One region of the Delftia sp. ASV31 genome, then DNA from elsewhere that is predicted to be linked to it. Evidence: riboswitches for the same ligand, from Rfam matches in the RefSeq annotation. Region 1 holds a riboswitch; the other holds the start of a gene.

Evidence for each region. Region 1 has a riboswitch for S-adenosylhomocysteine ahead of ahcY (adenosylhomocysteinase). Riboswitches for the same ligand answer to the same signal wherever they lie in the genome.
Region 2: linked by a shared signal. The riboswitch ahead of metH (methionine synthase) and the one ahead of ahcY (adenosylhomocysteinase) in region 1 are both predicted to bind S-adenosylhomocysteine.

The regions. Positions count from the first base shown of each region.
Region 1 covers NZ_JAELTK010000094.1:11,375-15,790, forward strand. Annotated here, with positions in the region: gene JHD82_RS24690 (sensor histidine kinase KdpD) at 1-954, shown strand, start outside; gene JHD82_RS24695 (response regulator) at 981-1,724, shown strand; S-adenosyl-L-homocysteine riboswitch at 1,732-1,815, shown strand; gene ahcY (adenosylhomocysteinase) at 1,886-3,316, shown strand; gene JHD82_RS24705 (TlyA family RNA methyltransferase) at 3,474-4,416, shown strand, end outside.
Region 2 covers NZ_JAELTK010000080.1:13,667-18,082, forward strand. Annotated here, with positions in the region: gene metH (methionine synthase) at 1-2,280, opposite strand, end outside; S-adenosyl-L-homocysteine riboswitch at 2,335-2,461, opposite strand; gene JHD82_RS23130 (FadR/GntR family transcriptional regulator) at 2,739-3,545, shown strand; gene JHD82_RS23135 (transporter substrate-binding domain-containing protein) at 3,542-4,348, shown strand; gene JHD82_RS23140 (amino acid ABC transporter permease) at 4,380-4,416, shown strand, end outside.

The DNA of each region.
Region 1 (4,416 bases):
AGCATCGCGCGCTGGGCCATGGACCATGGCCAGCAGGCCGGCCAGGGCACGGACACGCTGCCGGCCGCACCGGCCCGCTATGTGCCGCTGGCCGCACCCGTGCGCATGCGCGGCGTGCTGGTGCTGCAGCTGCGTGCGCCGCAGCGCCTGGAGGTGCCCGAGGAGCAGCGCCTGCTGGAGGCCTGTGCCAGCCAGGTGGCGCTGGCGCTGGAACGCCAGCACTTCGTGGCCGTGGCCCAGCAGACCCAGATCGCCATGGAGGGCGAGCGCATGCGCAACACCCTGCTGTCGGCCGTCTCGCACGACCTGCGCACCCCGCTGACCACCATCCTGGGCGCGGCCGAGGCCGCGCAGCGCCATGTGCCGCCGGGCGGCGCGGCCGACATGCTGGAGCAGGTCCGCATCCAGGCGCAGGCCATGCAGCGCCTGGTGGAGAACCTGCTGGACATGGCGCGCCTGCAGCAAGGCGGCGTGCACCTGCAGCGCGAATGGCTGCCGCTGGACGAAGTGGTGGGCAGCGCGCTGCGCCAGATGCGCGCGCGTCTGGGCCAGCATCTCGTGAGCACCGACGTGCCCGCCAGCCTGCCGCTGCTGCAGCTCGATGCCCTGCTCATGGAGCGCGTGCTGGTCAACCTGCTGGACAACGCCGCCAAGTACACGCCGGCCGGCACGCCGCTGGCCATCAGTGCGCGTGTGCAGGACGGCGAACTGCTGCTGTCCGTGCGCGACGGCGGGCCGGGCCTGCCATCGCATCTGCCGGTGGAGACGCTGTTCGAGCCCTTCACGCGCGGCACGGCCGAGTCCACCGTCTCGGGCATCGGCCTGGGCCTGGCGCTGGTGCGCAGCATCGTCGAGGCGCATGGCGGGCGCATCGAGGCCGCCGCCGCGCGGCCCGGCCCGGGCACCATCTTCACGCTGCGCTTTCCCGTGCCCGAGCAGCCTGCGCTGGATTAGAGTCCCGCCATGCACGAAAGCCTCCCATGAGCACGCCCGCCAACCGCATCCTGATGATCGAGGACGACCCCGGCATCCGCCGCTTCGTGCGCCTGGTGCTGGAAGACGAAGGCTGGCAGGTCTTCGAGGCCGACAGCGCGCGCCGCGGCCTGATCGAGGCGGCGAGCCGCCAGCCCGATCTGGTCATCCTCGACCTGGGCCTGCCCGACGCCGATGGCAAGCAGGTCCTGACCGAGCTGCGCGGGTGGTCCTCCGTGCCCGTGCTCGTGCTCTCCGCGCGCGAGCGTGAGGACGAGAAGGTGGCCGCATTGGATGCCGGCGCCGACGACTACCTGGTCAAGCCCTTCGGCGTGCCCGAGCTGCTGGCCCGGCTGCGCGTGATGCTGCGCCGCCGCCAGCAGCTGGGCGCCGCCGGTGGGGCGGGCGGCACCGCCGCGTCCAGCAAGGTGCACTTCGGCCCGGTTCAGGTGGACCTGGCCACGCATGAGGTGCGGCGCGCGGGGCAGCCGGTGCACCTCACGCCCATCGAATTCCGCCTGCTGGCGGCCCTGATCGCCGCCCAGGGCCGGGTGCTCACCCACCGCCAGCTGCTGCTGCAGGTGTGGGGCCCCGAGTACCTGAGCCGTGCCCACTACCTGCGCGTGCACATGGCCAATCTGCGCCAGAAGATCGAGGACGAGCCGGCCCAGCCGCGCCACCTGGTGACCGAGCTGCAGGTGGGCTACCGGCTTGTGGGGCTGGGCGGTGAGGCATCCACGGGATCGGTATAATCGGCGCCTCTCCGAGGAGCGTTGCAGCGGCCCCACACATCAGGCGTGGTCGCGAGGCTCGGAGTCATACCTGCAACGACGCTCGCCCACGCTTTCTGTGCGGTGAGCTTTTTTTCGTCTCCCGCAGAACGTGGTTTTTCATTCATCTTTTGGAGAAAACCATGAACGCTGCTGTTCGTCCCGTTTCCGCCGACACGGCCATCGCTGACATTTCCCTCGCTGCCTGGGGCCGCAAGGAAATCCTGATCGCCGAAACCGAAATGCCCGGCCTGATGGCCACGCGCGAGGAATTCGCCGCTGCCCAGCCCCTCAAGGGCGCGCGCATCGCGGGCTCGCTGCACATGACCATCCAGACGGCCGTGCTGATCGAGACGCTCAAGGCCCTGGGCGCCGAAGTGCGCTGGGCGTCGTGCAACATCTTCTCGACGCAGGACCACGCTGCTGCCGCCATCGCTGAAACCGGCACGCCCGTGTTCGCCATCAAGGGCGAATCGCTGGCCGACTACTGGGATTACACCCACCGCATCTTTGAATTCGGCGCCGCCGGCACCGAAGGCGAAGGCCCCAACATGATCCTGGACGACGGCGGCGACGCCACCATGCTGCTGCACCTGGGCATGCGCGCCGAAAAGGACCTGTCCGTGCTGGACAACCCCGCCTCCGAAGAAGAGAAGATCGCCTTCGCCGCCATCCGCGCCAAGCTGGCCCAGGACCCCACCTGGTACACGCGCAAGAGCGCCCACATCATCGGCGTGACCGAAGAGACCACGACCGGCGTGCACCGCCTCAACGAGATGTCGGCCAAGGGCACGCTGAAGTTCCGTGCCATCAACGTCAACGACTCGGTCACCAAGAGCAAGTTCGACAACCTCTACGGCTGCCGCGAATCGCTGGTGGACGGCATCAAGCGCGCCACCGACGTGATGATCGCCGGCAAGGTTGCCGTGGTGGCCGGCTACGGCGACGTGGGCAAGGGCTGCGCCCAGGCGCTGCGCGCGCTGTCGGCCCAGGTCTGGGTCACCGAGATCGATCCCATCAACGCCCTGCAGGCGGCCATGGAAGGCTACAAGGTCGTGACCATGGAGTGGGCAGCCGACAAGGCCGACATCTTCGTGACCACCACCGGCAACCGCGACATCATCCGCCACGAGCACATGGTGGCCATGAAGAACGAAGCCATCGTCTGCAACATCGGCCACTTCGACAACGAGATCGACGTCGCCTCCATCGAGCAGTATCAGTGGGAAGAAATCAAGCCCCAGGTGGACCACATCACCTTCCCTGACGGCAAGAAGATCATCCTGCTGGCCAAGGGCCGCCTGGTGAACCTGGGTTGCGCCACCGGCCACCCCAGCTTCGTGATGAGCGCCTCGTTCGCCAACCAGACCATCGCCCAGATCGAGCTGTTCACCAAGCCCGACGCCTACGAGGTCGGCAAGGTCTACGTGCTGCCCAAGATCCTGGACGAGAAGGTCGCCCGCCTGCACCTGAAGAAGGTCGGCGCCATGCTGACCGAACTGACGGACGGCCAGGCTGCCTATATCGGCGTGAGCAAGCAGGGCCCCTACAAGCCCGAAACTTATCGCTACTAAGCACCCCCTGAGGCGCTGACGCGCCTTCCCCCTCTCTATCCGCTTCGCGGAGGAGGGGGACGACGCCCTCGCTGCGGGGCGGCCCTTGCTTGGCGTCCCTGAGTTGGGTCGCGCCGGTTTCGGGCATTAGTCAACTGAGATTTCCTGGAGCGACGCTATGCGCGCAGATGTATTTTTGGTGGAAGCCGGCCATGCGGCCACGCGCTCGCAGGCGCAGCGGCTGATTGCGGGCGGCGTGCAATGGCGCATGACGCCGCTGACGCCTTGGAAGAAGGTTGCCAAGAACGGCGACGAGATTCCTGCGGGTGCCGAGCTGCAGCTGCTGGACGGGGCCGAGGCCCGGTTCATCTCGCGCGGCGGGCTGAAGCTGGAAGGCGCGCTGGCGGCCACCAAGCTGTCGGTGCAGGGCCTGCGCTGCCTGGACGTGGGCCAGAGCACGGGCGGTTTCACCGACTGCCTGCTGCAGGCGGGCGCCGCCCAGGTCATCGGCGTGGACGTGGGCCATGGCCAGTTGCACGACCGGCTGCGCTCGGATGTGCGTGTGATCTGCGTCGAGGGCGTCAACGCCCGCGCGGTGACGGCCGAGGGCCTGCAGGAGTCCTGCGAGGAAGTGCTGTCCGAACGCTGGGAAGAAGATCCCGACGACAACGACACTCAGCCCGTGGCGCCCTATGCCTGGATGCGCAACGGCGGTCTGGTCGATGAAGACTACGACGACAGCGACGACGCCAAGGAAAAAGAGATCGAGGCCTTCAAGGCCGAGCGCGCGGCCAAGGGCAAGGCCCGGGAAGAAGGCACGGTGGCCACGCAGCGCCGCCGCCGCGCCGAGTTTGCCGACGTGGACATCACGCCGCAGTTCGACTTCGTCACGGGCGATCTGTCCTTCATCTCGCTGACCCTGGTGCTGCCGGCCGTCACGCGCCTGCTCAAGCCGCACGGCCAGCTGCTGATGCTGGTCAAGCCGCAGTTCGAACTGCAGCCGGGCCAGGTCGGCAAGGGCGGCATCGTGCGCGATGCGGCCCTGTTCACCGAGGTGGAGCAGCGCATCCGCACCTGCCTGGGCGAGCTGGGCCTGGAGGTCAAGGGCTGGATGGAGTCGG
Region 2 (4,416 bases), on a different contig from region 1:
GTCCTTCTTCTCGGCGCCGATGCCGGCCGTGACGGCGAACAGGCCCGCGTAGTCCTGGATGCCCGATTCCTTGGTGGCCACGAAGTCGGACAGGCAGCGGCTGGGGCGCATCACGGGCTGGCCATCCGGGCCTTCCACCATCTGCTTTTCGGTCTGCTGGCGCATGCCGTACCAGGTCATCAGCACCTGGCTGCGGGACTCGTCGGCGTAGAACTCGATGTCATCGCCCACGCGGTTGGCCGGGAACAGGCCGATGGCGCCGTTGGCCTGCAGCCATCGGCCTTCGATGATCTTCTTGAGCATGGCCTGGCCGTCGGCCAACACCTTGCGCGCCTCGACGCCGACGATCTCGTCGTCGAGGATGGCCGGATAGGGGCCGGCCAGGTCCCAGGTCTGGAAGAACGGGCCCCAGTCGATGTATTCGGCGATCTCGGCCAGGTCGAAGTTGCGGAACACGCGCCGGCCCAGGGCGCGTGGCGCAACGGGGGCCTGGGAAAAGTCCACGGGCGTGGCGTTGGCGCGGGCCTTTGCCAGAGGCCACAGCGGTGTCTTCTTCTTGTTGGCGTGCTGGGTGCGGACCTTGTCGTAGTCGGCCTGGATCTCGGCCAGGTAGTTGCCCTTGTTCTCGCCCAGCAGGCTCTGGGCCACGCTGACGCTGCGCGAGGCATCGGGCACGTAGACCACGGGGCCTTCGTACTTGGGCGCGATCTTGACGGCGGTGTGCACGCGCGAGCAGGTGGCGCCGCCGATCAGCAGCGGAATCTTCTTGATGCGGAAGTAGTCGTCCTTGTGCATCTCGCCGGCGACGTATTGCATCTCTTCGAGGCTGGGCGTGATCAGGCCAGACAGGCCGATGATGTCCGCGCCCTCGGCCTTGGCCCGGGCCAGGATCTCATGGCAGGGCACCATCACGCCCATGTTGATGACCTCGAAGTTGTTGCACTGCAGGACCACGGTGACGATGTTCTTGCCGATGTCGTGCACGTCGCCCTTGACGGTGGCGATGACGATCTTGCCCTTGCTGGACACGTCCAGGCCCGCCGCTTCCTGCTGGCGCTTTTCCTCTTCGATGTAGGGCACGAGGTGGGCCACGGCCTGCTTCATCACGCGCGCCGACTTGACCACCTGGGGCAGGAACATCTTGCCGGCGCCGAACAGGTCGCCCACGATGTTCATGCCGTCCATGAGCGGGCCTTCGATCACGTGCAGCGGGCGGCCGCCGCCCTGCACCACGATCTGCTGGTAGGCCTCTTCGGTGTCGGCGACGATGAAGTCGGTGATGCCGTGCACCAGGGCGTGCGACAGGCGCTCGCCCACGGTCTTCGGGTTCTCGGGCGTGCCGCGCCATTCGAGCTTCTTGCTGTCGTCCTTGGCGGCGCCCTTGGCGGCGTCGGCAATCTCCAGCAGGCGCTCGGCGGCGTCAGGGCGGCGGTTGAGCACCACGTCTTCCACGCGCTCGCGCAGCTGGGGCTCCAGGTCGTCATAGACACCGACCATGCCGGCGTTGACGATGCCCATGTCCATGCCCGCCGAGATGGCGTGGTACAGGAACACGGTGTGGATGGCCTCGCGCACGGGGTCGTTGCCGCGGAAGCTGAAGCTCACGTTGGAGACGCCGCCCGAGACCTTGGCGCCGGGCAGATTCTTCTTGATCCAGCGCACGGCCTCGATGAAGTCCACGGCGTAGTTGTCGTGTTCCTCGATGCCGGTGGCCACGGCGAAGATGTTGGGGTCGAAGACGATGTCCTCGGGCGGGAAGCCCACCTCGTCCACCAGGATGCGGTAGGCGCGCTCGCAGATCTCGATCTTGCGCTGGTAGGTGTCGGCCTGGCCCTTCTCGTCGAAGGCCATGACCACGGCGGCCGCGCCGTAGCGCCTGATCAGCCGGGCCTGGCGCTTGAATTCATCCAGGCCTTCCTTCATGGAGATGGAGTTGACGATGCCCTTGCCCTGCAGGCAGCGCAGTCCGGCCTCGATGACCTCCCACTTGGAGCTGTCCACCATGACCGGCACCTTGGCGATGTCGGGCTCGGAGGCGATGAGGTTCAGAAAGCGCACCATGGCGGCCTTGCTGTCGAGCATGGCCTCGTCCATGTTCACGTCGATCACCTGGGCGCCGTTTTCCACCTGCTGGCGTGCCACGGACAGCGCTTCCTCGTACTGCTCGTTGAGGATCATGCGCGCAAAGGCCTTGGAGCCCGTGACGTTGGTGCGCTCGCCCACGTTGACGAACAGCGTGCCCTCGCCGATGGAGACAGGCTCCAGGCCCGACAGACGCATGGGAGGGGGAGTGAAAGAGGACGACATCAAGCTCACCTGCAAAAACGGCATGGCAACAGGTGAGCGTCGTTGGCACCGTGGGCGCGGTCCGGCCGGGAACCTGCACCTGGCCCAAGCCTGACGCGGCACGCGATCCGGTGTACGGATGGGCGGGTGCCGCGCTGCAACGCTCCTCGGGCCAAAGCCCGGGATTCTACGGCGGCTGGCGGCGGCCTGCAGTGCGGGTTTTACGCCCGCATTCGGGGCAGGCCTGCACAAAGCCATGCGGCACTGCACCAAAGCGCGGCAGCGCGGGCCCCTGGCGCCGCCTTCGGGGCAGATTGTGGATGCCCCATCGCCCCGGATTCTTTGCAACGCCTGAGGACAACGCTCCTTTTTTTGCATCTGGCACGCAATTCGCTATCTGCTGGGTACGTGGTCTGACCAGTCAGGCCAAAACCATCCACCCGCGCCAGCCCATGCAAAGCATTCCGATCTCGATGGCCCAGACGCTGCAGCAGCACATCCTGAGCGGCCACTATCCCGGCGGCAGCCAGCTGCCGCCGCAGCGCGAGCTGGCCCGGCAGCTGGGCATCAGCCGCGCTTCGCTGCGCGAGGCGCTGTCCATGCTGGAGGCCCTGGGCCTGGTCGAGATCCAGCCGGGCAAGGGCGTGCGCATCAACGGCCCGCACAGCGGCCGTGCACGCATGCACCGCGCCTACGCCACCCCGGCGCTGGGCACGCTTTCGCCGCGCCAGCTGATCGAGCTGCGCCTGGTGCTGGAGCCGGGCTGGGCCGCGCTGGCGGCCGTGCGCGCCGACGACAGCGGCCTGCGCCAGCTGCAATGGACCCAGTCCCAGCTGGCCCACGCCCTCGCCCGCAGCGACCTGCTGGCCGCCGCCGACGCCGATCTGCAGTTCCACCTGCTGCTGGCCCAGCTGTCGGGCAACCCGGGCCTGGTGGCCATGGCGCGTCAGCTGGAGCTGGCCATCAGCCACAGCCTGCGCCTGCCCTTTGCCTGGAGCGGCGCCGACGACCAGCCCGTGCGCGAGCACGACGCCATCGTGCAGGCCGTCTGCGCGGGCGATGCGCCGGGTGCCGCGGGCGCCATGCGCGCCCACCTGCTGTCGGCCGCCAGGCGCAGCGGCATCGATCTCGACACGCCGGACAACGCGGCGGCGCCCGACGCGACGGCGCCCGACGCAACGGCGCCCGATACATCTGCGCCCGACCCTGACCCGCTTTCCTTTCGCCTCACTCCACCTTCCGAAGGAGCTTTTGCATGACTTCCCCCCTGACACCCCGCCGCGCATTCATCCGCACCGCCCTGGCGGCCGCCACCCTGGCCGCTGCCGGCCTGGGCGGCGCAGCCCATGCCGACATGCTGGCCAACATCCAGAAGGCCGGCGTGCTGCGCGTGGCGATTCCGCAGGACTTCCCGCCCTTCGGCTCGCTGGGCACCGACCTGAAGCTGCAGGGCTATGACATCGACATGGCCGCCCTGGTGGCCCAGGAGCTGGGCGTGAAGGTGGAGCTGGTGCCCGTGACCAGCACCAACCGCATCCCCTTCCTGACCACGGGCAAGGCCGACATCGTCATCTCCAGCCTGGGCAAGAACGCCGAGCGCGCCAAGGTGATCGACTTCACCCAGGCCTATGCGCCCTTCCCCAAGAGCGTCTACGGCCCCAAGGACGTGAGCATCAAGGCCCCTGCCGACCTGGCCGGCAAGACCGTGGGCGTGACGCGCGGCTCCACCGAGGACCTGGCCCTCACGCAGGTGGCGCCGGCCTCGGCCACCATCAAGCGCTACGAGGACAACAACGCCACCGCGCAAAGCTATCTGACGGGCCAGGTGCAGCTGGTGACGCTGGGCAACATCGTGGCCAACGCCGTGAACGAGCGCACCAGGCTGCGCCAGCTGGACGCGAAGTTCGCGGTCGAGGACACGCCCTGCTACATCGGCGTGGCCAAGGGCGAGCCGGCGCTGCTGCAGAAGGTGGACGCCATCATCACCAAGCTCAAGGCCGATGGCCGCCTGACCGGCCTGTCCCAGCGCTGGATGAAGATGCCGCTGCCCGCCACCCTGTAACCGCTGCGCCCCTGCTCCCGGAAATCCTTCCATGGCCTATCAATTCGACTTCGGCGCCGTGTTCGACT